3 regions of the Pseudoxanthobacter sp. M-2 genome follow, and region 3 is predicted to be linked to each of the others. Evidence: riboswitches for the same ligand, from Rfam matches in the RefSeq annotation. Region 3 holds a riboswitch; each other region holds the start of a gene.
What was found. A riboswitch is a leader RNA that binds a small molecule or an ion and turns the genes downstream of it on or off. The one in region 3 is predicted to bind thiamine pyrophosphate.
Positions count from the first base shown of each region.

Region 1: another riboswitch for thiamine pyrophosphate. It lies ahead of thiE (thiamine phosphate synthase); the one in region 3 lies ahead of thiM (hydroxyethylthiazole kinase).
Region 2: another riboswitch for thiamine pyrophosphate. It lies ahead of thiB (thiamine ABC transporter substrate binding subunit); the one in region 3 lies ahead of thiM (hydroxyethylthiazole kinase).

Region 1 is NZ_JAWDIR010000011.1:800,197-809,776, forward strand. It holds gene RUR49_RS08715 (AbrB family transcriptional regulator) at 1-791, shown strand, start outside; gene RUR49_RS08720 (hypothetical protein) at 957-1,244, shown strand; gene RUR49_RS08725 (BA14K family protein) at 1,368-1,724, shown strand; gene hemA (5-aminolevulinate synthase) at 1,829-3,100, opposite strand; gene RUR49_RS08735 (Rid family hydrolase) at 3,391-3,804, shown strand; gene RUR49_RS08740 (hypothetical protein) at 3,923-4,453, shown strand; gene RUR49_RS08745 (Lrp/AsnC ligand binding domain-containing protein) at 4,468-4,704, opposite strand; gene RUR49_RS08750 (hypothetical protein) at 4,961-5,773, shown strand; gene RUR49_RS08755 (carboxymuconolactone decarboxylase family protein) at 5,948-6,406, shown strand; gene RUR49_RS08760 (sigma-70 family RNA polymerase sigma factor) at 6,403-7,293, shown strand; TPP riboswitch at 7,373-7,475, shown strand; gene thiE (thiamine phosphate synthase) at 7,464-8,204, shown strand; gene thiD (bifunctional hydroxymethylpyrimidine kinase/phosphomethylpyrimidine kinase) at 8,201-9,019, shown strand; gene RUR49_RS08775 (UDP-2,3-diacylglucosamine diphosphatase) at 9,172-9,580, shown strand, end outside.
Region 2 is NZ_JAWDIR010000022.1:387,542-397,121, forward strand. It holds gene thiQ (thiamine ABC transporter ATP-binding protein) at 1-93, opposite strand, end outside; gene RUR49_RS13460 (ABC transporter permease subunit) at 77-1,675, opposite strand; gene thiB (thiamine ABC transporter substrate binding subunit) at 1,683-2,747, opposite strand; TPP riboswitch at 2,860-2,970, opposite strand; gene maiA (maleylacetoacetate isomerase) at 3,113-3,760, opposite strand; gene RUR49_RS13475 (fumarylacetoacetate hydrolase family protein) at 3,757-4,449, opposite strand; gene RUR49_RS13480 (maleylpyruvate isomerase family mycothiol-dependent enzyme) at 4,460-5,248, opposite strand; gene RUR49_RS13485 (cupin domain-containing protein) at 5,265-6,365, opposite strand; gene RUR49_RS13490 (MarR family winged helix-turn-helix transcriptional regulator) at 6,534-7,010, shown strand; gene RUR49_RS13495 (PDR/VanB family oxidoreductase) at 7,018-8,061, opposite strand; gene RUR49_RS13500 (Rieske 2Fe-2S domain-containing protein) at 8,155-9,213, opposite strand; gene RUR49_RS13505 (ABC transporter substrate-binding protein) at 9,374-9,580, opposite strand, start outside.
Region 3 is NZ_JAWDIR010000022.1:218,522-228,101, forward strand. It holds gene RUR49_RS12755 (DUF2254 domain-containing protein) at 1-1,226, opposite strand, end outside; gene RUR49_RS12760 (helix-turn-helix domain-containing protein) at 1,459-2,382, shown strand; TPP riboswitch at 2,655-2,749, shown strand; gene thiM (hydroxyethylthiazole kinase) at 2,810-3,607, shown strand; gene RUR49_RS12770 (substrate-binding domain-containing protein) at 3,781-4,839, shown strand; gene RUR49_RS12775 (EAL domain-containing protein) at 4,974-7,826, shown strand; gene RUR49_RS12780 (potassium transporter Kup) at 7,914-9,580, shown strand, end outside.

The sequences.
Region 1 (9,580 bases), on a different contig from region 3:
CGATCCACTGGCCGGTCTCGCTGGCGGTGCTGGTGGTGTTCATCGCAGCGGTGATCGCCGCCGGCTTCCTCTACTTCCGCCGCGTCTCCGGCTGGGACCGGGAAAGCGCCTTCTTCGCCGCGATACCGGGCGCGCTGTCCTATGTGCTCGCGCTCGCCGTCACCTCGCGCGCCGACCTGCCGAAGGTGGCGACGGCGCAGAGCATCCGCGTCTTCGCGCTGGTGGCGGTGCTGCCGCTCGTCATCGGCAGCGTCCAGGAGGTGGTGCCGCCGCAACTGCCGCCCGTCGGCGGCCTCGGCGAGATCCTCGCGCTGATCGGCGGCTGCGCGCTCGCCGGCATCCTCGCGGCGAAGGTGCGTGTGCCGGCTGGCCTGCTCACCGGGGCGTTCTTCGCCAGTGCGGCCGCCCACGGCTCCGGGCTCGTCTCGACCGGGCTGCCGTGGTGGCTCACGGTGCCTTCGTTCGTGGCCCTCGGCGTCGTGATCGGGGCACGGTTCGCGGGCACGACACCGCGGACGCTCCTGGCGCTGGCGGGCGCCTCGCTCGGCGGGCTCGCCGTCAGCGTCGCGGTGTCCGTGGTGGCTGCGCTCGCCGTCGTGGCACTGACCGATACCAGCCTCGGTCAGGCGCTGCTCGCCTTCGCGCCGGGGGGCCTCGAGGCGATGATCGTGTTGTCGCTGCTGCTCGGCATCGACCCGGCCTTCGTCGCCACGCACCAACTGGCGCGCTTCGTCATCATCGCCCTGACGCTGCCGCTGGCGGCCCGCCTCGCCGGCATCGGCCGCACGTGACCGCGGCTCAAAGTCTCCGGTGAGTTGAACACTCCGACCACCGTTGCCCGATTCGGGCCGATGCGGCATGGATGGCTGAGCCTCGCCGGGAGCGGCGACCGGCGAGGGGAGAGCAAGCGTACCGCCGTTCGCGGATCTGCGCGCGGCGACCCGGGGAAGGGGAGCATGATGTCGATACCGAAGTGCCTGCTGATTGCGCTCGTCGCCGTTTTGTCCGCGTCTCCCGCCTTCGCCGAGAACGGTCGCACGCAGCGCGACGTCGCGCTCCAGGCCCTTCAGCTCTCCGACGAGGTGGCTCTGAACACCGCGCGCAAGGGGAGCCTTCCGGGTGGTCTGCCGCCCGGCGTCTACCCGAACCGGGAGCGTGACGGACGGGTGGTCTGCGTACGCGAGCGGGTGCAGTCCCCGACGAATCCGGCCCACGTGGAAATCGTCACCGTCTGCGCGCGCTGACCGCCGATACTTGCTGGTTTTTTCGCGATTGCGGTTCGCTCTTCGGCAGAGGGCGGGACTTCCCAGTTGGAACGATGCGCTGCGGGACACGTTTCCCAGCCGACCAACGAAGGAGGACCTGAGATGTCCATCGCCCGGAAATCCGCTGTCGCCGGCCTTGCCGCAGCACTGGCGGTCGCCTCGTTCGTCTCACCGGCGTTCGCGGACCGGTGGCACAACAATCGCGATGCGAAGATCGCAGCCGGGGCTGCGGCCGGCTTCGCCGCCGGCGCGATCGTCGGCGCGGCGGCGTCGCAGCCCGGCTACTACGCGCCTCGCGGCGTGTACGTCGCGCCACGTGGCGCCTACGTCGCCCCTGCGCCGCGCGTCTACTACCGCCCGCCCGCCTATCGCTCCAACTGCGGCGTGCGCAAGGTCAAGGCGTGGGATCCGGTGCAGCGGCGCAATGTGACGGTTCAGAAGACAGTCGTCTGCCGCTGACGCGGCAGAATCGGGCGCTGCGAACGAGGAGCGCCGACGTGAAGTGGGACAGGCCGCCGAGGCGCTCGGCGGCCTGTTTGAGTCACGGCCGAGAGCTGGGCGTTTCAGCCGCCGGCTGCCCGGAAGATGGAGTAGGGAACGAGGGCCGTTTCCCGGACGGTGACGCTGCCGCCGAGAGGCAGACCGAGCGCCGTCCAGACCTCGACCAGAGCCTCGCGCAGGGCCTCGACGAGGGCGTCGTCGTGGAAGGGCGTCGGCGTGATGCGCAGCCGCTCCGTGCCGCGCGGCACCGTCGGGTAGTTGATCGGCTGGATGTAGATGCCGTGCCGCTCCAGCAGGCGGTCGCTCGCCGCCTTGCACAGCTCGGCGTCGCCGACGAACAGCGGCACGATGTGGGTGTCCGACGGCATCACCGGCAGGCCGGCGGCGGCCAGCGCCTCCTTCGTGTGCCGGACCTGGCGGCGCTGTCCGGCGCGCTCGCGCCACGACCCCTTGAGGTGGCGAATCGAGGCCGTCGCCGCAGCGGCGAGAGCCGGTGGCAGTGCCGTGGTGAAGATGAAGCCTGGCGCGTAGGAGCGCACGGCGTCGATGACCGAACGCCGGCCGGCGATATAGCCGCCGAGCACGCCGATGGCCTTCGCCATCGTGCCCTCGATGACGTCGATGCGGTCCATCACGTCGTCGCGCTCGCAGATGCCGGCGCCGCGCGGGCCGTACATGCCGACCGCATGCACCTCGTCGATGTAGGTCATCGCGCCGTATTTCTCGGCGAGGTCGGCGATGCGGGCGATCGGCGCCACGTCGCCGTCCATCGAATAGACCGACTCGAAGACGATCAGCTTCGCCCGCTCGCGGCCGGCCGCCTTCAGCAGCGACTCGAGATGCTCGACGTCGTTGTGGCGAAACAGCTGCTTGGCGGCACCGGAGCTCTTCACGCCGGCGATCATCGAGGCGTGGTTGAGCTGGTCGGAGAGGATCAGGCAGTCCGGCAGCAGACGGGCGATCGTCGAGATCGCCGCCTCGTTGGAGACGAACCCGGACGTGAAGGTGAGAGCGGCTTCCTTGCCGTGCAGGTCGGCAAGCTCGGCCTCGAGCTCGACCAGCGGGTGGTTGGTGCCCGAGATGTTGCGGGTGCCGCCGGCGCCGGCGCCCATCCGGTCGGCGGCCTCCTTGAGGGCGCCGACGACGGCCGGATGCTGGCCCATGCCGAGATAGTCGTTCGAGCACCATACGACGATGTCGCGGGTCTCGCCGTCACGCCGCATCAGAGCGTGCGGAAAGCGCCCGGCGATCCGCTCGATGTCGGCGAAGACGCGGTAGCGCTTCTCGTCCTTCAGCGCCGTCAGCGCCGTCTCGAACACCGAGTTGTAGTTCATTCGTCCGTTTCCACCTGCACGCGGCCGCGCCCGTCTCGACCACACCCCCGCGCCACACCCTTCGACCTGCGCCAAATCTAGCGTCCGACGGCCGGCTTGTCGAAAGCACGCATTGCCGCGCCGTGGCGAGGGCGGAGAATGACCGTCCGGCTGCGGGCGGCATTGCGCTGGATCAGTTCCAGGAAGGAACCGGTGCAGCGACGGACGGACGGGGCGCGTCGGCTCGCCGGAACCGTTGCCCTGCGGCGCCGGCCTGCCATAGTCGGGCGCCACCGCAAGGAGCCGCACCGATGTCCAGCACTGCCCCGTCCCCGATCACGTTCAGCAATCCAGAGGGCATCGCCTGGCCGGGCGGCTATTCGCTCGTCGTCGACGTGCGTGGGCCGGCGCGGCTCATCATGATCGCAGGCCAGATCGGCTTCCGCCCGGACGGCACGATGCCCGCGGACTTCGAGGGGCAGGCGGTCGCCGCCTTCGAAAACGTCAAGCGCGCGCTCGAGGCGGTGGGGGCGAGCTTCACCGACGTCGTCAAGCTCAACAACTACCTCGTCGACATCGCCGGCGACCTCGCCACCTACCGCGCCGTGCGCGACCGCTACGTCAACCTCGCCAACCCGCCCGCCAGCACAACCGTCGCCGTGCCCGCGCTGGCGATCCCGGGTGCGGTCTACGAGGTGGAGGCGATGGCGGTAATCGCCGGGTGAAAGGGCGGTGCCGCGGTGAGCCAACCCGCGTCGCATCTGCCCTTCATCTTCTCCGGCTTGACGCGACTGTAGGTTGCGCTACGGGTTGGTATTCAGCTCGCTGCGGCGGAGGGGAAGCATGCGATTGCCAGTGTGTATCCTAATCTTGGTAATGCTCTCGACTGGCATTGCACGTGGCGATTGGACCACCTCGGTCGAAAAAGACGGCAGCGCTGGGAGCCAGAAGGCGTCGTTGCGTGGGGTGCTATCAACCAGTGCATATATTCTGGGAACATGCACATCTTCTGGTGTTCTGTCGTTTTCCTTTGTTTACAAGGGAAAATCGATTAATGCATCTCCTGGAAAGAAATACAACTTCACCATGAAGACGGACGGCGGCTACGACGTGGGGAGTGACGCCAGATTACGCCGACCAAGTGCTGACACGTTTGTGTTTGTCTCTGAGAGTATGGCGTTCGCCTTGCACATGATCGATGACATTCATGATGCGAAACGATCTGTCCATGTGGAAATATCAAGTGAAGCAGCCGGCGTCCTTGTCGCGGTGAACGGCAATGTGACAGGAGCCAAGGCCGCCGTCACACGCTTCATCACGGCCTGCTCGCTCCCGATCAGGCACGCTACGCTTTTGCCTCTCGCGGACGGGTGACGTCCCGGAGCCATTCAGAACGCCTTGAACGTCACGATCGTCTTGGTGTCCTGGATGCCGTCGATGGTGTGGACCTTCTCGGCGATGAAGTGGCCGATGTCGGCGGTCTCCTCGACATAGATCTTCACCAGCAGGTCGTAGTCGCCGGCCGTCGAGTAGACCTCGGAGGCGATCTCGGCGTCGGCGATGCGGTTGGCGACGTCGTAGGCCTTGCCGAGCTGGCATTTGACCAGAATGAAGAAGGGCTTCATGGGCAACTCCGGCACGCCCCGGAGCGGGGCCGCTGCAATCGATCGGACTGAACCGGAAGCCCGCCCAAGGAGCAAGAGGCAAGGCCCGTCCGGGGAGGGGTGGGGAAAGAGGCGCTTCTGATTTTCACTCGCATCTGTTGCGGACTCTTGCCATCCACCCCCCGACGCGCGCAAAAGAGAGGAAAGGCGGATCGTCCGGGCCGCGGACTTCCAGTGGCTGGACGAGCGCAACGCCCACAGACCCGGAGCCGATCCGATGCCGTCCCCTGCCATGAACGCCGCCGCCGCGTCCTCGTCCGTCGTCGTGCCGATGCCCCGCTCGCTCACCGAGCGCCAGCGCCGGGTCATCGCCCACATGGTGGCGGCCGTCGACAAGGCGGAATCGAGCGACCACCCGTTCTCGTATTTCTACGCGCGGGAGCTGTTCCCCGCCGACTTCTACCGCGACATCCTCGCGAGCCTGCCGGAGAAGTCGGTCTACTCGCCCATCAACATCGAGCGTTGGCGCCGGCCGAACGGCGAGAGCACGCGCGACCGCTTCTTCCTGTCGCGCGAGGCCCTCGACACCCTGCCGCCGGGACTGAAGCAGTTCTGGCGCGAGATGACGGAAATCCTGACCTCGCCGGAGCTGAAGCAGGCGGTCTTCCGCAAGCTCGCCACCGACATCGCGCTGCGCTTCGACACGACGCCTGCGAAGGTCGGCGACATCCAGGCCTGGCCGCGCTGCACGCTCCTGCGTGACACCGAGGGCTACCGCATCAAGCCGCACACCGACGGTCTCGAGAAGATCGTCACGATGCAGATCTATCTGCCGCCTGACGAGAGCCAGCGCGACATCGGCACCGTTCTCTATGAGGAAGACGGCTCGCTCATCGCCAAGCTGACGCGCCGCTCGCTGAAGAAGTTCAAGAAGTTCGAGTTCCTGCCGAACACCGGATACGCCTTTGCGGTCAACAATCGCAAGGGCAAGAAGAGCTGGCACGGCACCGAGACGCTCGCTGGCTCGGTCGGGACGCGCAACACTATCATGAACCTCTACCGCGGCACTTCGGAAGAGGAATATTACTGATCGACGAGGCTGATGGGTGGTTGCTGCCCGTCGGCATGGTCTGAGGTCGGCCGCGACCCGCGGCCGCGCCGACGTGGACGGTCGGCAACATTTTTGCGGATCGGTGTCACACCTCGTCGGTCTGTCTCGTCCTGTCTCCGAACCCGGGCTCATCCGGGCAACGAGAGGACGACGATGACCCCCCGTATCGACCTGTTCAAATCCGCCCCCGACGCCATCAAGGCCATGATGGGCCTCGAGACCTATGTCCGGGCGAGCGGCCTCCCGACATCGCTGATGGAGCTCGTGAAGATGCGGGCCTCGCAGCTGAACGGCTGTGCGTTCTGCCTCGATATGCACGCCCGCGATGCACGCAAGCACGGTGAGAGCGAGCAGCGGCTCTATCTCCTCAGCGCCTGGCGGGAATCGCCGCTCTTCAGCGACAGCGAGCGCGCGGCGCTGGCGTGGACCGAGGCGCTGACGCGTCTCCCGGAGTCAGGCGTGCCCGATGATGTCTACGACGAGCTCACCCGCCACTTCTCGGAGGCCGAGATCGTTCGCCTGTCCATGCTGATCGTCGCGATCAACGGCTGGAACCGGCTCAACGTCGGCGTTCGTGCCGTGCATCCGGTCGAGGAGCGCAGTGCGGCGTGAACGCCACGTTGCCCCCGTCGTCGGCGCCGGCGGATGGCTTCGAGCCGCACCGGCGCCGGCTGCGCGGCCTTGCCTACCGCATGCTGGGCTCGGTCGCCGATGCCGAGGACGTCGTCCAGGACGCGTTCCTCCGCTGGCACGGAGCCGACCGGGCCGCGGTGGACGATGCCGGCGCCTTCCTGTCGCGCGTCGTCACCCGGCTCTGCCTCGACCGGCTGAAGTCGGCGCGGGCGCGGCGGGAGACCTATGTCGGCTCGTGGCTGCCCGAGCCCGTGCTCGAGGCCGATGCCTTCGGCGGCGGAGACGCGGAGGATGCAGCCCTCGACCTGTCGGTCGCGCTGATGCTGGCGCTCGAGCGGCTGTCGCCGCTGGAGCGTGCCGCCTTCCTGCTGCACGACATCTTCGATGCGAGCTTCGACGAGATTGCCGCGACGCTGGGACGATCGCCGGCGACCTGCCGCCAGCTCGCGACCCGCGCCCGCCGCAATGTCCGCTCCGAGCGGCCGCGTTTCCCCGTGCCGACGGAAGAGAGCGAGCGCATCGCGCGCGCCTTCCGCGCGGCCGCCGACAGCGGCGACGCATCGGCGCTCTCGCAGGTGCTGGCCGCCTCCGTCGTGCTCACCGCCGATGGTGGAGGGCGCGCCTCGGCGGTGAAGGATCCGCTCGTCGGCCGCGAGGCGGTGGCGCGCTTCTTCAGCCGGCTCGCCCGCGCGCCGCTCGGACCGGGCGTCGTCCGCGAGGCGCGGATCAACGGCCTGCCGGGCTATGTAACGCGCCACGCGGACGGCACCCTGCAGACCACCGCCTTCGAGATCGAGGACGGCCTGATCACCGCCATCCACGTCGTCCGCAACCCCGACAAGCTCTCGCACGTGCCGCCGCCGTAGAGGTCGACGCGGGTCGCATCGGGGGCGTTGGCCCTGGTTCAGCGCTTTGACATCCGCCTGCCGCCGCGGCTACGGTGCCGCCTCCTCATGGGGGTGCCCGTCCGGGCTGAGAGGTCGTGCGCGACCAACCCCTCGAACCTGAACCGGGTCATTCCGGCGGAGGGAATGGGATGGCTGCTCACCTCGCACAGACACTGTCGAGAACCGCTGGTCCGGGTGGTTCGCCTCTGCCGGCCGGGGCTCGCGCGCGCCGCAGCGTCGACCACTCGGTCTACATTGTCCTGGACCCGTCGGCCTCGAACGGTCGGCCGCTGACCGACATCGCCCGCGCCGCGGTGGCGGGCGGCGCCACCCTCCTGCAGTACCGCGACAAGCACGCATCCACCGGCGAAATGGTCGAGACGACGCGGGCGCTCCTCGCCGTGCTGGCGGGCTCGGGCGTGCCGCTCGTCGTCAATGATCGCATCGACGTGGCGCTCGCCGCCGGCGCCGACGGTGCGCATGTCGGCCAGGACGACATGGCCGTCGCCGACGCGCGCCGGCTGCTCGGTCCCGACGCCATCCTCGGCCTCAGCCTGAACTCCGTCGCCGAGGCAGAGGCGGCCGAACTCGACCTCCTCGACTATGTCTGCGGCCAGTGCGCCTTCGCCACCGGCAGCAAGGCGGACGCACCGCCGCCGATCGGCGTCGCCGGCATTGCCGAGATCGCCGCGACCGTCCGCCGGCGCGTGAGGGCGATGCCCGTCGGCGCCATCTCCGGCATCACCGCGGAAAATGCCGGCGCCGTCATCGCCGCGGGGATGGACGGTGTCGCCGTCATCTCCGCAGTCTGTGCCGCACCCGATCCTGCAGCTGCCACGAGAGCGCTCCGCCGCGCCGTCGATGCTGCCCGTGCCGAGGCCTCCGCATGACTGTTCCGACGACGCCGATCGCGCTCTCCATCGCCGGCACCGACCCGACGGCGGGCGCCGGCCTGCAGGCCGACCTCAAGACCTTCTCTGCCCTCGGTGTCTATGGCGCCACCGTCGTCACCGCGCTGGTGGCCCAGAACACCACCGGCGTGCAGGCGATCCAGGAGATCCCGCCGGCGTTCGTTCGCGCGCAGATGGATTCGGTCTTCTCGGACCTCGCCGTCGCGGCGGTGAAGATCGGCATGCTGTCGCAACCGGCGGTCATCGAGGCGGTGGCCAGCGGGCTGGAGGCCTGGGCCGGGCCGCCCATCGTCCTCGACCCGGTGATGGTGGCAGCCTCGGGCGACCCGCTGATCGCCGACGCGGCGGTGGCGGTGCTGACGCGGCGGCTCTTCCCGATGGCGCTGCTGATCACCCCGAACCTCTTCGAGGCCGCCCGGCTGCTTGGGCGTTCGCCGGCGGTTGACGAGGCCGAGATGGTGGCGCAGGGGACGGCGCTCCTCGATCTCGGGCCGGCGGCCGTGCTGGTCAAGGGCGGCCACGCCACGGGCGACGAATCGGCCGACGTGCTCGTTCAGTCGGGCCGCGATCCGGTCTGGTTCCGGGCGCCGCGGATCGCGACCCGCAACACCCACGGCACCGGCTGCACCCTGTCCTCGGCGATCACGGCCGGGCTCGCCAAGGGCGCCGCCCTGGAGGAGGCCGTGGGCGAGGGCAAGCGCTTCATCGCCGCCGCCATCGCCGCGGCGGACCGGCTGACGATCGGCCGCGGCCACGGCCCCGTGCACCACTTCCATGCGCACTGGCCCGCCTGACAGCCGGGAACCTCGTCACAATCCTGAAATCGGAATCGTGTCTCTCGGCGGCCGAGCGCGCCGGCGAAGTTGTTCCGGACCGCTCGTTCCGCCGAATCTGCCCTCCGGTGGCGGCGGCTGCCAGGTCGGCCGGCGCGAGCAAGGTTCCAGCCATGAGCGACGACGCTCCCACGCGTCTGTGCCGCACCATCTTCCTGTCCGACGTGCATTTGGGGACACGAGGCTGCCAGGCGCACCTGCTGCTCGACTTCCTGCGCCATCATGATGCCGAGACGATCTACCTCGTCGGCGACATCATTGACGGCTGGCGCCTCAGGCGGGCGTGGTACTGGCCGCAGGAACACAACGACGTCGTGCAGAAGCTCTTGCGCAAGGCGCGCAAGGGCGCCCGGGTCGTCTACGTCCCGGGCAATCACGACGAGTTCCTGCGGGATTATCTCGGCACGCATTTCGGCGGCGTCGAGGTTGTCGATTCGACCATCCACGAGACGGCCGACGGCCGACGGCTCCTGGTCATCCACGGCGATCAGTTCGACATCGTCGTCCGACACGCCAAGTGGC
Region 2 (9,580 bases), 170 kb from region 3:
GACGACGGCGCAGAGCGCGCCGCGCGGCACGGTGAGGTCGTAGCGGGCGGAGAAACCCGCCATCTCGACCGCAAGTTCAGAGACGATCAGCATCGGGACCTCCGCCGAGCCGGCGGGCGAGCAGGAAGGCGGCGAACGTGACGACGCCGATGAGAAGCGCGATGGCGGCCGCCTCGTCCAGGCGGTAGCTGCCGAGGCGCTGGTAGAGCAGCACCGGCAGCGTGACGAGCCGGCCGGAGCCGAAGAAGGCGGCGACGCCGAGATCGCCGAAGGAGAGCGCCAGCGCGGTGGCGAAGCCCGCCGCGAGCGGCGCCCGCAGCAGCGGCGCGTCGACGATGCGAAGGCGCGCGAGGCCGCCGATGCCGAGGCCGTCGGCAAGCCGCCCCCAGCGTTCGCCGGCGAGCATCAGCGGCGGCTCCACCCGTCGCAGCACGAAGGGCAGCGCGATCAGGCCGTTGACGAGCACGATCAGCGGCGCACCCAGCGCGAACGGGTTGGTGACGGCGCGGGCTGCGACGAACAGGCCGGCGGCGAGCGCGATCGGCGGCACTAGCAGGATGGCGAAGGCGGCGAGGCGCGGCAGCATGGCCCAGCGCGGCGCGGCGCGGTCGAGCTTCAGGTGGCGGGAGAAGGCGGCGAGCGACAGCGCCAGCGCCGAGGCGAGCACGGCCGCCGGCAGCGCGATGACGGCGCTCGTCACGGCGGCGTCGAGCACCTCGCGATCGAGGAGCCGCGGCAGCGCCGGCACGCCGGAGATGGCGACGGCGGCAACCGGCACCGCGACGACGGCGAGACCGGCGAGGCCGGCGAGGGTGTCGATCGCGCGCGGCAGGGCGGCGGCGCGGTCCGGCCGCGGCTGCCGCCAGCCGCCCTCCCCGCCTTCCGCCGGCCGCCGCTCGAGCGCCGCGGCGACGCCGATCAGCGCCAGGCAGCAGAGGATCTGAACGCTCGCCAGCACCGCCGCGCGGCCGAAATCGGCCTCCGACATGATCGCCTCGTAGATCGCGACCTCGAGCGTCGCCGCGCCGGGGCCGCCGCCGAGGGCCAGAACGATCGGGAAGCTCGTGAAGCAGAGCAGGAAGACGAGGCCGCCGGCGCCGGGCGCCTCGCGAAGCAGGATCGGCCGGTCGATCAGCCGGAAGATCGCGCCGGGCTTCATGCCGAGCTGCTCGGCAAGGCGGAAGTGCTCACCGGGCACCGCCTCCAGCGCCGCGAGGAAGACGCGGGCGCAGAACGGCGCGTTGAAGACGGCGTGGGCGATGAGGATGCCCGGCAGGCCGTAGAGCCAGCGGCCGGTGGAAAGGCCGATGGCGTCGCTGATCTCGCGGACGTAGCCGGCATTGCCGTAGACGGCGACGACGCCGAAGATCACCACCACCGGCGGCAGCACAAAGGCGAGGTCGAGCAGCGCCAGCACGGCACCGCGACAGGGAAACGCCGGCCGGCGAGCGAGCGCCAGCGCGAGGCTAGCGCCGAGGATGAGCGAGATCGCCGTCGAAAGCGTCGCCTGCAGCACGGTGAAGGCGAGGATGCCGCGCACATAGGCCCACGGCACCGCCGGCAGGGTGCCGGCGGCCGAAACGAGGCCGACCGCGGCGATCGCGACGACGCCGCCGACGAGGGCGAGCGCCGCGCCGCCGGCGAGCGCCGACGGCGCGAGCGTAAGGGCTCTCACCGGGAGGTCAGTTGCCGTAGGCGGCGAGCCACGCGTCGATCCAGGCGCGGCGGTTCTCCTGCACCACCTTCGGATCGAGCAGGAAGCTCTTCCCCGGCTTCGGCAGCGCCGCAAACGCCGGCGGCAGTTCGCTCTCCGGCAGCGCCGCCGGATACATCCAGTTGCCGGTCGGGATCGCCGACTGGAAGCCGTCGGAGATCATGAAGGCCATGAATTTCTTCGCAAGTTCGGGATCGTCGGTCGCCTTGGTGATGCCGGCGACCTCGATCTGCACGTAGTGGCCCTCGGGGAAGATCGCCGCGTGGAAGCCTTCCTGGTTCTCGGCGATGACGTGGTAGGCGGGCGAGCTCTGGTAGCTCAGCACCATGTCGGCCTCGCCCTCGATGAACATGCCGTAGGCTTCCGACCAGCCCTTCGTCACGGTGACGATCTTCGGCTTCAGCTTCGCCCACGCCTCGCCGGACTTGTCGCCATAGACCTCCTGCAGCCAGAGCAGCAGCCCGAGGCCGGGAGTGGAGGTGCGCGGGTCCTGGATGAGCAGCGTCGGACCGCCCTCGCCGTCGACGAGCTCGGCGAGGCTCTTCGGCGGGTTGGGAAGCTTCTTTTCGTTGTAGACGAAGGCGAACCAGCCCCAGTCGAAGGGCAGGAAGGTCTCGCTCGTCCACTCGACCGGGATGGTGAGGCCGGTCGGCGTGATGCCGTGCGGGGCGAACATCCCGCTCGCCTCCGCCTCGCCCATCAGGTTGGTGTCGAGGCCGAGCACGACGTCGGCCTGGGTGGCGTCGCCCTCGAGCTTCAGGCGGGCGAGCAGCGTGCCGCCGTCGTCGGCCGTGACCCACTCGAGGGTGCAGTCGCACTCCGCCTCGAAGCGCTCCTTGATGGTGCCGCCGGGGCCATATTTCGAGGGGAAGCCGTCATAGGTGTAGACGGTGAGGACGGGCTTGTCCTGGGCCGCCGCCGGGCCGGCCGCGAAGGCACCGAGGGCGAGCGCGGCGGTGAGGGCGGTCGCGACCGAGCGGCGAAGGCTGGGCGTGCGGGAGCGGTCCGGCTGGTTCTTGTCGGGCTGGTTCATAGAGCGGCATCCGGTGCGCGGGGAGCGGGAAACCGGGACGCGGCCATCCAGCGGCGCGGGCGAGCGCCGTCGGACTGAGAACGAGCAAGGGGGTAGCATTCGATTGAAGGCGCAAAGGCCGTCATCTCGATCCCTCCGCCGGCACGACCCGGATCAGGTTCGACGGGTTTACGGCTTGAAGCCGCCTCTCAGCCCGTGGGAACGGGCACCCCGTGAGACGAGTGGGACGTTAGACGACGAAGGGGGTGGGCCGCAAGGGTGGGACCGACGTCCGGATGGAGACCGACGCGGGGTCCGCGAACGGTGAAGGCTCGCAAGCGCGAAGGGCAGCGACGGGAGGTTCGAGCGCTCCCGGTGCCACGGCCTCAGGGCTCGGCGTCCGGCTGGCGCGCCGGAGCGGCGTCGGCGAAGGCGGGGATCTCGGCACAGGCGGCGGCCACCGCCCGCAGCCGCGGCATGGCCGAGGTGTCGACGCCGAAGCGGTCGGCCGAGGCCATTTGCGGCACCAGGCAGACGTCGGCGAGGCCCGGCCTGTCGCCGAAGCAGAACCGCCCGTCGCCGCCGCTCCGCACGACGAGCGCCTCGCAGGCGGCGAGCCCGTCGCCGAGCCAACGCGCACACCAGGCATCGAGCCCGGCCTGTGTCTGGCCGAGCTCCTCACGCAGATATTTCAGCACCCGCAGGTTCTGCAGCGGATGGATGTCGCAGGCGATGACCTGGGCGAATCCTCTGACCAGCGCCCGGTGCTCGGGATCGGCGGGAAGCAGCGGCGGCGCCGGGTGCGTCTCCTCCAGCCACTCGATGATCGCCAGCGACTGGATGAGGGTGGTGCCGTCATCGAGCTCGAGCGCCGGCACCAGGCCTTGCGGACTGAGCGCCAGATAGTCCGGCGCACGCTGCTCGACCCGCCGCAGGTGGACGAAGCGATGGTCCTCGATCGCCACGCCCTTGAGATTGAACGCAATGCGGCACCGCCAGGCGGCGGACGAACGGAAATAGCCGTGGAAGATCATTCGGCCGGTCCTACCCTCAGCTCGATCGGCGGCAGGCCGTCGATGCCCCCGTGGATGACATCGCCAGCTACGACGGCGCCGACCCCTGCCGGCGTACCGGTATAGATCAGGTCGCCCGGCGCCAGGTGGTAGAAGCGCGACAGGTGGGCGACGAGCTCGACCGTCGACCACACGAGGTCGGACAGGTGGGCGTCCTGCTTCACGACGCCGTTGACGCTGAGCCAGATGCGCTGCGGCCCGATGGTGCCGACCTCGGCCGCCGGCACCAGCGATGAGATCACCGCGGACTGCTCGACGTTCTTGCCGAGATCCCACGGGCGCTGCTTGGCGCGGGCGGCGAGCTGCAGGTCGCGCCGGGTCATGTCGAGGCCGCAGCCGTAGCCCCAGATGGCGGCGGTCGCCGCCTCCGGCGAAGCCCGGAAGACGGGCGCCCCGATCGCCAGCACGAGCTCCATCTCGTAGTGGAAGTTCCCGGTGCCCGGCGGATAGGCGATCGTGGCGCCGCTCTGCACGAGCGCCTGCGCATCCTTCAGGAAGTAGAACGGCGCCTCGCGATCGACCTCGACGCCCATCTCGGCGGCGTGCTCTGCGTAGTTGCGCCCGACGCAGAAGATCCGGTGGACCGGATAGTGCGCCGAACCGGCCGGCACCGTCGGATACTGCAGAGGCGGGAACAGATGTCGGGACATGAACGCTCCTTCAGAGCTCGGATGTCGGGTCGACCGCCACGCCGGGCAGCGGTTCCTCGTGCGAAAGGCCTGGTGCCGCCGGTCCGGCCGGCGGACCTCGCCCGGTGATCCAGCGGGCGAGGTCGGCGGCACGGCCGCGGATGGCGGAGCCGCCGGCGCCGAGGCGGATTGGGGACGCGCGATCGGTGGCAATGAGCGTGCGGTCGGGACCCTGCCAGGTCGCCGCCGCCTCGGCGAGGAGACGGTCGAGGAAGCCCTCCGGCGCGTCGCGCAGCGAGCCCCCGGCGTCGAGATCGACGGCGCCGAGCCAGAGCGCGCGGGCGCGAAGCCAGGGCGTGTCGCGGGTGGCGATCACGGACCCGTCCGGCAGCGTCAGGGGGGCGTCCCAGGCGGGGCCGGAGAGATCGCGCCATTCGACGTCGAGATGGGCGGCCGCGTGACTGACGAGGTGGCGCAGCGCCCGCGCCGGCAGCGAGGCGCCGTTCTCGATCTCCACCCTGCGGGCCTCCTCCGAGGCGTGCATCGGCTGCATGGCACCGCTCGCCGCACCCTCCGCCAGACAGGCGAGCGCCCGCGCCTGATAGCCGAGGCGGGCGACGACGTGCGCCCTCGTCCAGCCGGGCACAGCACTCGGCGCGTACAGCGCCGCGTCCGGCAGCTCGTTCAAAAGCCGGGCGACGCAGGCCGTGCCGAGCCGCGCCCAGAGCAAGGCCTCGGCCGGCGCTTCGGGTGCGTCATGGCGCGCGCCGGCGCCCTGCCGGACGCGCAGAGCGGCACGGGCCGCTTCGAGGGGATCCATCTCCGGCCTCCCCGCCTCAGCGGTCGCCACCCTCGACCTGTGTGCGGGCGAAGCTCAGCCGCTCCATGATCGGCGCGTCGGAGAAGCGGAAGAGGTCGAACGATCCTTCGGCGGCCAGCGACCAGGCGCACCAGGACGGCACCACGAACAGGTCGCCCGTCTCTAACGACGTCTCGCCACCGTCGAGCGTCACCACGCCGCGTCCCTCGAAGACCTGGAAAACAGACGAGCCCACCTCGCGGCGCGTCTGCGTCACCGTGCCGGGGCGCAGGCGGTGGAACTCGGCGCGGATGGTCGGCATGACGTCGCCACCGGTGGTCGGGTTGACGTAGCGGACCGCCGCGTGGCCCGGCGCGACAGTGGCCGGCTGGCCCTCCTCCTCGAGGAGGAGCTGCTCGGTCAACGCCCGGTCGGTGACCTCCCAGCGGTAGGCGCCGATCGGCGAGGAGACGGTGTCGCGCAGCCCCGAGAGCGGCCTGAGGCCCGGATGGCACCACAGCCGCTCGCCGCGCGAGAACGCCGGCGTCGCGGCGTCGGTGACGCGTTCCGAGCCGAACTCGAAGAAGCCGACGTCCATCTGCTGGGCGAACGGGATGTCGAGGCCGTCGATCCACGCCATCGGATGGTCAGTGACATTGTGGTGGCCGTGGAAGTTCCAGCCGGGGGTGAGCAGGAAGTCGCCGCGGCTCATCCGCACCGGGTCGCCGTTGACGACCGTCCACACGCCCTCGCCCTCGACGACGAAGCGGAAGGCGTTCTGCGAGTGGCGATGCTCCGGCGCGGTCTCGCGCGGGCCGAGATACTGGATCGCCGCCCACAGCGTCGGGCTGACATAGGCATGGCCGCCGAGCCCCGGATTGGCGAGGCCGATGGCACGGCGCTCCCCGCCACGCCCGACCGGCACCAGCTCGCCCGAGCGCTGCGCCAGCGGATAGAGGTCCTTCCACGCCCAGACGTGCGGCACCGCCTTCGGCTTCGGCGTCAGCGGCATCAGGTCGTTGGTCTGGGTCCACAGCGGCATCAAATGGTGACGCTCGAAGTCGGCATAGAGCCGGGCGAGTTGCGCCTCCTCCTCCGCAGTGGGGGCGGCTGGGGCCATCGTCACGGCGACCGACATCGCGTCCTCCCTCGTCACGCCGGCTCCCCGGCGTCGTACGCGCCGGGTGAAATTTGCCGGTGATTATTGGTAAGTATGCCTATGATGAGTATACCCGTCAATGTAGCGAATGGGGGGTGATGGTGCTATGCGGACGGGGGTGCAGCGCAGCAGCGGGGCGCGGGAGCGATGACCGACATTCACGCCATGCCGGGCTACCTCGTCCGCCGATTCCAGCAGATCGCAGTGGCGATCTTCCTGGAGGAGGTGGCCGGCGTCGGGCTCGAGCTGACGCCGGTGCAGTTCGCCGCCCTGTCGATGGTGGCGGCGCAACCGGGCGTCGACCAGGCGACTCTCGCCGGCCTCATCGCCTACGACCGCAGCACCATCGGCGGCGTCGTCGATCGTCTCGTGCAGAAGGGCTACGTCGCCCGCCATGTCGCCGGGCGCGACCGGCGGGCCCGGGAACTGCGCCTGACGCCCGCCGGCCATCGGGCGCTCGAGGATGTCCTGCCCGCCGTCGCCCGTGCCCAGGAGAGCATCCTGTCCGGCCTCGACGCGGACGAGCGCCGTGTCCTCATCGCGCTGCTGACGAAGGCGACGGACGCGGTGAACGAGCGCAGCCGCGCCCCGCTGCGCGCCGCCGCGTCGAAAGACGCCGACTGACCGGCCGCTAGCGATCGATCACGAGGCGGTTCGAAGCCGCGCGCGAGACGCAGAGGCACATCCGGTCGCCGGCCCTCTGTTCAGCCTCGGTCAGGAAGACGTCGCGGTGGTCGGGCACCCCCTCGATCACGCGGGTGAGACAGGTTCCACAGATGCCCTGCTCGCAGGAGACCTCGACCACCACCCCGATGCGCGCCAGCGCCGCGACGATGGTCTCGTCCGCGGCGACGCGGACGCTGACGCCGCCGCTCGCCGCCAGCACGACCTCGAAGCCCGCGCCGGCCCCCACCGTCGGTGCGGCGCCGAAATACTCGCGGTGGATGCCCGCGTCGGGCCACCCGTTCGCCAGGGCTGCGCCGATCGCGGCCGCCATGAACAGCTCCGGACCGCAGACGTAGAGGTGGGCTCCGTCGCCGCGATCGGCGACGAGGGCGGCGAGCCGGGCCTGCGTCGCCACCGCGTCGAGGCCCGCGTGCACGTGCGCCCGCGGCGCCAGCGCGCCGGCGAACAGGTCGCCGAAGGCGGCGTGCTCCGGCCCGCGCACGAAATGGTGGAGCGCGAACGCGCCACCGTCGCCAGCGAGATGGCGGGCCATCGCCAGCAGCGGCGTCACGCCGATGCCGCCGGCGAGCAGCAGATGGTGCGCCGCCCCGGCCGCGAGGGGAAAGTTGTTGCGCGGCCGGCCGATCTCCAGCCGGTCACCGACGGCGAGGCGGTGCATCGCCGCCGAGCCGCCACGCGAGTGCGGCTCTCGCTTCACCGCGAGGACGTAGACGTCGCGATCGTCGGGGCCGTTGCAGAGCGAATACTGCCGCATGATCGACGCCGCCGGTGCCGCGCCGGCCGTCACGGTCGCCGCGCCGCGCAGGTGAACGTCGACATGGCTGCCGGGCGTCGCGGGCGGCAACAGCGCGCCGTCGGCGCTTTCGAGAACGAAGCGGCGGATCTCGGCCGTCTCGTCGTGCAGCGCGCGCACGCGCACCGTCAGGCGGTCGCCGGCAGGCGCGGCGACGGGTGTGGCGGCCTGCGCGACCGCGGGCATGGTCGTCATCGGATGGGTCTCCGCTGCGGCGGGGCGCGCACTCTTCCGGCGCCCCGGGCGGCGTCGGACGGCCCGGAGCATACGTTGCGCAGGGGCCGGGGGTCAGGCGCCGACGGCGAGACGCTCCGACGGTCGGCGCTCGGCGGCGATCATCTCGTCGATGATGCGGCGCCAGTGCACCACACCGGCGTCGGTCTCGAGCAGCACGCGCTTCAGCTCGTGCGGCGGCGTCAGGTCGATGATGCGCTGCTGGGCGCGGATCATCGGCTCGTCCTGTTCCTCGAAGGCGAAGCGGCGCAGGTCGGAGATCTTCTGCCGCATCTCCTCGGTTTCGGAGCCGGCGCGGATGTTCCAGCGCGTTGCGGCGAACTGATAGTGGGTGGTGCGCTCGGTCTCGGGGGTGAGGATGTGGGTGCCGAAATAGCCGGTACCCTCTTCCTTCGGGCGCCCGGGCGGCGTCACGCCGACATCGAGCAGAAGGCAGCTCGGCGGATCCCAGCGGAAATCGGTCCAGCAATCGACCGGCGCGCCGTCCTGGCGGAAGAGCATGTCGAACATGCCCGGCGGCGGCACGTTGCGGGCGGTGCGGATGACGTTGAGGGTCCGGCCGCTCTGCCGGACTTCGGTCGGCGCCGCGATCATCGGCTGGTTGCCGAGGATGCCCTCGTGCAGGAAGCTCGTATGGCTGCAGTCGAGCAGGTTGTCGACGATGAGGTCATAGGCCGCGTCCATCACCATGTGGTCGCGGCGCGTGACGCTCGGCCCGGTGTCGTCGAGCTTGGAAAAGTCCGGGATCAGGGCCGGATCGGCGGCCTCGTCGCCGAGCCATATCCATAGGCCGGTGTGGCGCTCGACCACCGGATAGCTGCGCACCCGCGCCGCCGCCGGGATGCGCCCCGACGGGTGCGGATTGCGGACGCAGGCGCCGCTGCCGTCGAACTCGAGCCCGTGGTAGCCGCAGACGACGCGGTCGCCGTCGAGGCGCCCCATCGACAGCGGCGCCGCCCGGTGGGCGCAGCGGTCGTCCAGCGCGACGACAGCTCCTCCGGACGGACGGAAGAACACGAGCGGCTTGCCGAGCAACGTCCGCGCAAACAGCTTGCCGGGCTCGATGTCGGCGCCCCAGGCGGCGAAGTACCAGGTGTTCTGTAGAAATTCCAAGGCCGTTCTCCCGGTTGGGACGGTCGGTCGGGCCGGCACCGCGTCACGGTCGATACCGGCAATGCGGGCGCCCCTCTCCGGGGGCCGACCGCGTCGTTCGCCGGCCACGGAGCCGGCGAACGATCGTGGGACCAGCCGCGTGGCGCCGGCGGTGCGGCTCTCAGGAGCCCATCTTGCACTCGGCGGCGTAGGGATCGGCGCCGCGCTCCAGCACCAGGCCCTTGGAGACGACGCCCCAGGTGCCGTCGGCCCCGGCCTCGACGTCGAGGGCGTAGTAGTTGTCGAGCGGCATGTGGTTGGCCCCGAAGACGAGCTTGCCGCGCACGGAGGCGAAGTCGGCCGCCTCGAGGCCCTTGCGGACGGCATC
Region 3 (9,580 bases):
GCCGCCGTCATCGCGTCGTCGCCCATGCTCGCGAGCGCGATCAGGGCTTTCTGCAGGCGCATCTGCACCTCGATGATGCCGGCGCCGTCGCGGGCGATCGGCGCGAAGACGTCGTCGAGCAGGTCGGCGACGGCGAGCGGGGGCACGTGGACGCGCGGGCAGGCGATGTCCTCGTCCGGGCCGGACCTTACGCCGAGGTTCGCCTCGTCGTCGGCGCCGACGGTGCCTTCCGGGTGCGGCTCGCCGCGGTGCGCCCACGGCTGCAGCAGCCGCACGGCGCGGCCGATGACGTCGATGGCGGTGCCGGGATCGTTGACCGCTGGCGACAACGCCCGCGAGGCGATCTCGGCGAGGACGGCGAGGCCGAAGCGGGGGTCCTGCTCGAAGGAGCGTTCCGCATCGACGACGAACGCTTCGCGCACGGCCGCCCCGAAATCGCCAGCGCCGTCGCCGTCGACCGCGTCTCCGACCAGCCAGGCGAGCGGCTTGCCGTCGTGGACGAAAGCGCCGGGCGGTGCCGCGAGATAGACGGTGAAGTCGTGTTCCTCGGCGAGCGCCGAGAGGCCGCCGATATCGACGTGCTGCACGTAGCCGACGGTCTCCGATTCGACAGCGACGGCGCCGTCGGGCGGCACTAGCGGCGAGGCGAGCCATGGCCGGCCGCCGAGGCATGGGGTCTCTATTCGGCCTGCAAGGGCCGCTGCCGTCGCCTTCTCGACGCGGTCGGTGGTCTCGCCGACGCGGCCGAGGCGCGACAGGTGGTCGATCCAGCGCAGCAGCGCGACGACGATGACGACGATCACGCCGAGCACGACGACGAACAGCACGACGCGCCCGCGGTCGCCATAGACGCCGGTGGAGAGCGCGATGATGCCGACGAGACTGAACAGGAAGGTGCCGAGGAAGGTCGCCAGCACGTTCTGCGTCGTGACGTCCTGCATGACGAGCCGGGTGGCGCGCGGCGTGACGTTGGAGGTCGCGGCGCTGTAGGCTGCCACCATCACCGTCAGCGAGAAGGTGGTGACCGCGAGCATGCTCGAGGCGAGGATGTTGAGGATGCTGTCGACCGCGTCGGCGCCGATCTTGCCCGGCAGCTCCCACGGGATGAAGCGCTCGGCGACGATCGCGAGCAAGGCGGTGGCCACGCCGAGCACGGCGAAGAAGCCGGCGCGCACCCACAGGCGCCGGCCGAGTCGCAGCGCCATGAAGCGCCATTTCGAGATCATCGACGATCGCCCCCCTGCGTCCGGGCGGAAGCGCCTGCCGATCGGTTGGGCACCGGTCGATCGGACGTTGCTTCCGAGCCCGAAGCTCGCCTCTCACCGCGTCGCCCGGAACGGTCCGATGCGACCGGGCGAACCCCTGCACAACACGGGATCGCCGCTGGCGTTCCAACCGGCCGCCCCACCGCCCCCGGCCGCGCGCCGGGCCGCGTCCGCCTAGCGGAGGATGCGCCCCTTGGCCAGCCGGCGCCACGGCGAGATTCCGCGCTACCGGCTCTATGGCGAGACGGACGAGGAGCGCGAGGTCGGCTTCCTGCACGTCGAGACGATCCGGGCGCGGGCCTCCCTGCACGACTGGACGATCCGCCCGCACCGCCACCGCGACCTCCACCAGGTGATGGCGGTGGCGGCGGGCGGCGGCGTCATGGACCTCGAGGGCCGTCGGCTGACGCTCACCGCGCCGATGCTGATCTCGACCCCGCCGGTGGTGGTGCACGGCTTCGCCTTCGAGCCCGGCACCGAGGGCTGGGTGGTGACGCTGTCGGCCGAGGGGCTCGCAGCGGCGCTCGCCGCCTTCGGCGACCCCGGCCTCGCCGGCGCGGCGAGCCACGCCGCCCAGGTGGCGCTCTGCGGCGAGGAGGCGGCCGAGACGCTGGCGGCCTTCGCCGCCATCGAGCGCGAGGTGCGCTTTCCGCGCGCCGGCAGCCGGGCGGCGATCCTGGCGCGGGTATCGCTGGCGCTGGTCGCCGTCGCCCGCGCCGTCGAGGCCGGGCCGCACGGCGGCAGCGACGCAGCCGGGGCGGCCGGCGCCGTGGGCACCGACCTCGCGAATGCCGATGCCGCGCTGTTCGATCGCTATCGGCGGCTGGTCGAGGAACGCTTCCGCACGCAGCCGCGCATCGGCGCGCTGGCGTCAGAACTGGCGCTGAGCGAGGGCCGCCTCAACGCCGTCTGCCGCCGCGTCGCCGGCCGCTCCGCCCAGGAGGTGCTGCACGCCCGCGTGCTGCTCGAGGCGAAGCGCAGCCTCGTCTACACCTCGATGACGGTGGCCGAGGTCGCCTATTCGCTCGGCTTCACCGACCCGGCCTACTTCTCCCGCTTCTTCGCCCGCCGGGCGGGGGTGTCGCCGGCGGCGTACCGGGCGGCGGGGGAACGGTGAGGGGGTGGTTGCGTCCTCCCCCTGCCAGGGGGGAGGACAGCCGCGCCGCAGGCGCGGCAGGGGGGGGCCTGTCAATCCCAACGCGAACCTGAATTCGGATTCACAGGCCCCACCCTGACCGCTTCGCGGTCTGTCCCTCCCCCTGGCAGGGGAGGGACAGGTGCGCCTCATCCGCCTCGCCGCCCCGCCTCGCCGCCCCGCCTCGCCGCGGCCTTGGTGGCGGACTGCCACCCCTCCCCCCGCTTCCCCTCCCCGCGATCCCGTGTATCATCCGCCCTGCCTTGGGGTGCCGCGCACGCGGCTGAGATCACACCCATCGAACCTGATCCGGGTCGTACCGGCGAAGGGAACGGCGATGTGCCGCGGCCGGAGCTTCCGGTGACGCGGCCGCCCTCCCCGCCCCCGGACGCGAGGAGGAGACACGAGGATGACGACGCTTTCCGTTTCGCCCGGCGAGGCCCTCGCGCAGATGCGCGCGGCACGGCCGCTCGTTCACAACATCACCAACTACGTGGTGATGGGCTGGACGGCGAATGTGCTGCTCGCCGCCGGCGCGGCGCCGGCGATGATCCACGCCGAGGAGGAGGCGGGCGAGTTCGCGGCGATCGCGAGCGCCCTCGTCATCAACATCGGCACGATCTCGCAGCCGTGGCTGAACGGTATGCTCGCCGCCACCAGCGCGGCCAACGCCGTCGGCAAGCCGTGGATCCTCGATCCCGTGGGCGGCGGCGCCACTGCGTTCCGTCGCGAGGCGGTGGCTACGCTGCTCCTGGAACGGCCGGCGGTCGTGCGCGGCAACGCCTCGGAGATCCTGGCGGCCGCAGGGAGCGCGGCGACCGGGCGCGGCGTCGATGCCGCCGACGAGGCGGACGCCGCAGTGGAGGCCTGCGGGCGGCTTGCCGTGCGCTCGGGGGCGGCGGTGGTCGCCTCCGGCGCGGTCGACGTGGTCTCCGACGGCACCCGGCTCGTCCGCATCGCCAACGGCACGCCGATGCTCGCCGGCGTCACGGGCACGGGCTGTGCCGCCACCGCGCTGATCGGCGCCTTCCTCGGTGCCGGTTTGCCGGCCTTCGAGGCGGCGACCGCCGGCATGGTGCTGCTCGGCGTCGCCGGCGAGATCGCTGCCGATGGCGCGAGCGGCCCCGGCAGCTTCGCCGTGCGGTTGCTGGATACGCTCGCCGCCGTCACGCCGGCGGACCTCGAGGCGCGGGCGCGGGTGAGTTGAACCCGCGCGTGGCGCCAAAGTCCGGCGATTCCGGTTGGTAGGACCACGCCGGCGCGCTTAGAGTAGGCCCCGTATCCGGACGTTCATGCGCGGGTGTCGCCACCCGCGTGACCGGATGCATCGAGGAAGCAGGCCGCGACCCCCATCGCCACGGCCTGCCGGGGGCCACGGCCATGACGCTCGCGGGCGCCATCTCGACTGTGTCTGGCGTCCTCGGCGGCACTGCGCGCCGGGCGATCACCGCCGCCGCGCTGCTGCTCGCGCTCGCCGCCTGCGAGGAGGCGACGCCCCCGGCGCAGACGGCGGCGAGCAGCGAGGCGGCAAGCGACGCGGCGATGGTCGTGCCGCGCGTCGCCCTCGTCATGAAGACGCTGACCAATCCGTTCTTCCTGAAGATGGAGCAGGGGGCGCGGCGGGCGGCGGACGAGTTCGGGGCCGAGCTGCTCGTGCGCACCGGCGCCCAGGAGACCTCGATCGAGCAGCAGGTGGCGATCGTCGACGAGCTCGTCGCCGACAACGTCTCCGCGATCGTCATCGCCCCGGGCGATTCGGTGCGGCTGATCCCGGCGGTGAAACGCGCCCGCGAGGCCGGCATCCCCGTCGTCAACATCGACAACCGCCTCGACCCCGACTTCCTCGCCCGCTCCGGCCTCGTCGACGTGCCGTTCGTCAGCGTCGACAACGAGGCCGGCGCCCTGCTCGCCACCCGCCGCCTGGTGGCGGACGCGGCCGCCTCGCCGGACCGGCCACCGGCCGCCTTCGTGCTCGAGGGCATCCGCGGCGCCGACAATGCCGAGGCGCGGCGGCGGGGCGCCGTGCGCGGCTTCGAGGAGGCGGGCGTGCCCATCGCCGCCTCTGAAAGCGCGAACTGGAAGATCGACGAGGCCTACGACGTCACCAAGCGGGTGATGACAGCCCACCCGGAGATCACGCTCGTCTTCGCCGCCAACGACATGATGGCGCTCGGCGCCAGCCGCTACCTGCGCGACGCGGGCCGCTTCGACGTGCGCGTCGCCGGCTTCGACGCCCTGGATGAGGCGCGCCAGGCGATCGCTACCGGCGAGCTGCAGGCGACGGTGGATCAGCAGGCCGACCTGCAGGGCCACACCGGCGTCGCCTACGCCCTCAGCCTGCTGCGCGGCGAGAGCGTGCCGGCGGTGACGATGATCGACGTCATCGTCGTCGATGCGGAGACCATCAACGCGGCACCGACGCCGACCGGGGGGCCATGAGCCAGGATCCGGTCCAGGACCCGGCCGCCCATCCGGTGAGAGTTCAGGCGGGAGACCCGGCCCGCGACCGCGCATCCGGCTCGGGACAGGACCCGGCGCCCTCGTCCGAACCGACCGCGGCTTCCGGCTCCGCAATGGCGGGACCCGAGGGGGCGGCGCCGCGGCGGCGGCGGCACGCGAGCCTGCTCGTCAAGTTCGTCGCCTACATCGCCGTTCTCGGCGTGCTGCCGCTGCTGGTGCTCGGGCTGACCTCGTTCGAGGTGTCGCAGACCGTGGTGGACCGGCTGGCGGCACGCTATTCGGTGGCGCTGCTCGAGGCGGAGCGGGACTATCTCGACCTGCAGCTCGAACAGGTGGAATCGCTGATCGGCAGCATCGTCAGCGTCGACGACATCGTCGACGCGGTGTCGCAGGAGCGCATCGAGACCGACGCCTACACCCGCCTCGCGACGCAGGCGAAGGTCGGCTACATCCTCAGCAACTACCTCTACATCCGCGGGCTCGTGTCGATCGACGTGCTCGCCGCCAACGGCACCTACTACCACGTTGGCGGCACCCTCGATTCCGCCCCGCCCGACAGCGACCGCCGCGGCGAGATCCTGTCGGCTCTCGCGAGCGCGGGCGAGCGGACGCACTGGTTCGGCATCGTCGAGAACCTCAACCCGCGCTCGCCCGACAGGCTGGTGATCACCGCCGGCCGCGGCATCTGGCGCACCGACCGCGAGACGGTGACACGGCGGGCGGTCGCCTCGGTGCTGGTCAACTTCGACGTCGACGCGCTCTACCGGCAGTTCGTGGTGTCGAGCCTCGGGGTCGGCTCGCATCTGATGGTTGTCGATGGCAGCCGGCGCATCGTCTACCACCCGCACGCCGAGCGCATCGGCACGACGGTGCCGGAGGACCTCATCGCCGCCCTCGCCGATCCGCCGGCGGCCACCGAGATGACGATCGACGGCGTCGAGACGCTGGTGACGGCGGTGCGCTCGAACCAGACCGGCTGGTGGGTGCTGGCGCTGGTGCCGCAGCGGACGATCCGGGCGGAGACGGCCGGCATTGCGCTCGCCACCTCGGTGGCGCTGCTGATCTGCCTCGCCTTCGTCGCCGCCGTCGGGTTCGCGCTGTCGCAGACGGTGGTGACGCCGCTGAAGCAGCTGACCGAGCGCTTCAAGCGCTTCCAGGCGGGCGATCCGGCGGCGCTGCGGCCGGTGCCGGTGAACGGCCAGGACGAGATCGCCGAGCTGTCCCGCTGGTTCAACACCTTCGTGCAGACGGCCGACGAGCGCCGGCGGGCGGACCGGGCGCTCCGCGACAGCGAGGAGCGCTATGCCCTGGCGATCCGCGGCGCCAACGATTCCCTGTGGGACTGGGACCTGAAGACCAACCGGCTCTATCTGTCGCCGCGGTGGAAGACGATGCTCGGCTACCGCGAGGAGGACGTGCGGGACGCGCCGTCGATCTGGTTCGACCGCATGCACCCCGGCGACCGCGCCGCCGTGCTCGGCGCGCTGGAGGACCACCTCGCCGGCCGCTCGCCGCATTTCGAGATCGAGCACCGCCTGCTCGCCTCCGACGGCACCTATCTGTGGATGCTGGTGCGCGGCCTCGCCGTCCGCGACGAGCACGGCGTGCCCTACCGCATGGCCGGCTCGCACTCCGACGTCACCGCCCGCAAGCGTGCCGAGGCGAAGCTGCGCCACGACGCCCTGCACGACGTCGTCACCGGGCTCGCCAACCGGCGGGCGCTGTTCGACCAGGTGGAGGAGGCACTCGCGGCGGCACGCGAGACGGGCCGGTCGGTCGGGCTCCTGATGTTCGACCTCGACCACTTCAAGGACATCAACGACACCCTCGGCCACGAGACGGGAGACCAATTGCTCGCCGCGGTGGCGCAGGTGGCGAGCGAGATCGTTGGGGAGAGCGACCGCGTGGCGCGGCTCGGCGGCGACGAGTTCGCCGTGCTGTGTCCGACGATCCCGGAACCGGATGCGCTCGCCGGTATCGCCGGGCGCATCGTCGAGCGGCTGCGGTTGCCGCTCGCCGTCGGCGAGCGGCGCTTCTCCATCACGGTGAGCGTCGGCGTTTCCGTCTCGGGACCGGCGACGACATCGGATGACCTCGTGCGCGAGGCCGATCTCGCCCTCTACGAGGCGAAACGCACCGGCCGCAACCGCGTCTGCTTCTTCGACGAGGAACTGGAGCGGCAGGCGCATGACAGGCTGGCGATCGAGACGCTGCTGCGCACCGAGCCGGCCGAGACGGCGCTGTTCCTCTTGTTCCAGCCGCAGGTCGATGCCGCCACGGGCGCCATCCGGCGCTTCGAGGCGCTCGCCCGCTGGCGCTGTGCCGACGGCTCGGTGCTGCGGCCGGACCACTTCGTGCCCGCCGCCGAGCGATCCGGGCTGATCCAGGAGATGACGCGGCTCATCGTCCGCCGCGCCCTGGAGGCGGTGGCGGCGATCGACGCCGCCGGCGGCAGCGACATCGGCATGTCGATCAACCTGTCGGCGATCGACCTCGAGCACACCGACTTCGCCGACGAGATCACGGCGATGCTTGCCGAACATGCCGTCGATCCGCCGCGCATCGAGTTCGAGATCACCGAGGGGGTGCTGCTGCGATCGTCCCCGGCGGTGATGGAGAACATCCGACGGCTCGGCGCCATCGGCTGCCGCTTCGCCCTCGACGACTTCGGCACCGGCTTCTCCTCGCTCGCCTACCTCCGGCAGTTCCCGATCCACACCATCAAGATCGACAAGTCGTTCGTCGACGGTATCGGCAGCGACCGCGGCGACGAGGAACTGGCGCGGGTCGTCATCACGCTCGGCGGCACGATGTCGAAGCTCGTCGTCGCCGAGGGGGTGGAGACGCAGGCGCAGGCCGACTTCCTCACCGCCGAGGGCTGCGACCTCCTGCAGGGCTATTTGTTCGCCCGGCCGATGCCGCTCGCCGAGGCGGCCGACACCATCCGGACCCGCCGCCGCGCCTGAGTGCCGCGGCCGCTTGCGGGTGTGTCGATAGTGGGAGTAGCGTCCGACGTTGCGCCGCACAATCGGCGTCGAGGCCCATGTCCACCCATGAGTAGCGCCAAGCCGGCCGTCGCCGGAGCCACGGCCGAGCCGTCCGGCGAGACCACCCCTGTGGCCGGCGGCAACCTCCTCGCCCTGACGCTGGGCAGCGTCGGCGTCGTCTACGGCGACATTGGGACGAGCCCTCTCTACGCCTTCCGCGAGGCGCTCGCCGCCGCCGACCAGGACGGCACGATTTCGCGCGTCGAGGTCTACGGCGTGCTGTCCCTGATCCTGTGGGCGCTCGTGCTGATCGTCACGGTCAAGTACGTGCTGATCCTGCTGCGCGCCGACAACCGCGGCGAGGGTGGCACGCTGGCGCTGATGGCGCTCGCCCGCACCGCCTTCGGGCGCGGCGCCGGCGTCATGCTGGCGCTCGGCATCGCCGGGGCGGCGTTGTTCTACGGCGACGCGATCATCACGCCGGCGATCTCGGTGCTGTCGGCGGTCGAGGGCCTGAAGCTCGTCGAGCCGCGCTTCGAGCCGTTCGTGCTGCCGATCACGCTCGCCATCATCGCCGGGCTGTTTCTCGTGCAGAACCGCGGCACCGGCCGCGTCGCCGCCTTCTTCGGGCCGATCACGGCGGTCTGGTTCTTTGCGATGGGGGCGGCGGGAGCCGTCCACATCCTCGACGACCCCGGCGTGCTGAACGCGCTCAATCCCTGGTATGGCGCGCTGTTCATGGCCGAGCACGGGCAGGCCGGGCTGATTGCCCTCGGCGCCGTCTTCCTCGCCGTGACGGGCGCCGAGGCGCTTTATGCCGACCTCGGCCACTTCGGACGGCGACCGATCCGCCTCGCCTGGTTCGTGCTGGTGCTGCCGGCGCTCGCCCTCAACTATCTCGGGCAGGGGGCGCTGGTGCTGTCGCAGCCGGAGGCGGCGGAGAACCCGTTCTTCCTGCTCTTCCCCGGCTGGGCGCTGGTGCCGATGGTGCTGCTCGCCACCGCCGCCACCGTCATCGCCAGCCAGGCGGTGATCACCGGAGCGTTCTCGCTGAGCCGGCAGGCGGTACAGCTCGGGCTGCTGCCGCGGCTCACCATCCGCCATACCTCGGCCGAGCACGCCGGCCAGATCTATGTGCCGCAGGTGAACCTGCTGCTGTTCCTCGGCGTCGTGCTGCTGGTCGGCATGTTCGGCACCTCGGCGGCGCTGGCGTCGGCCTATGGCATCGCCGTCACCGGCACCATGGTGGTGACGGTGCTGATGGCCTTCGTCGTCGTCTGGAAGGTGTGGCGGTGGCCGCTCGGGGCGGCAGTCGCGGTCATCCTGCCGTTCCTCGTCATCGACGTCACCTTTCTTGCCGCCAACCTGCTGAAGGTCCACCACGGCGGCTGGGTGCCGCTGCTCGTCGCGGGCCTTATCGTGCTGTTGATGCTGACGTGGCGGCGAGGCTCGCGCCTGCTGATCGAGAAGACACGGCGGAGCGAGGTGCCGCTCACCGACCTCATCGCCAGCCTCGAGAAGCGCCACCCGCACCGCGTCCCCGGCACGGCGGTTTTCCTGACCAGCGACCCGCTGTCGGCGCCGTCGTCGCTGATGCACAACCTCAAGCACAACAAGGTGCTGCACGAGCACAACGTCATCCTGACGATCCTGTCGAGCGACGCGCCGCGCGTGCCGGAGGCGGAGCGCATCACCATCGAGAGGCTGTCGGAGCACTTCAGCAAGGTGACCAT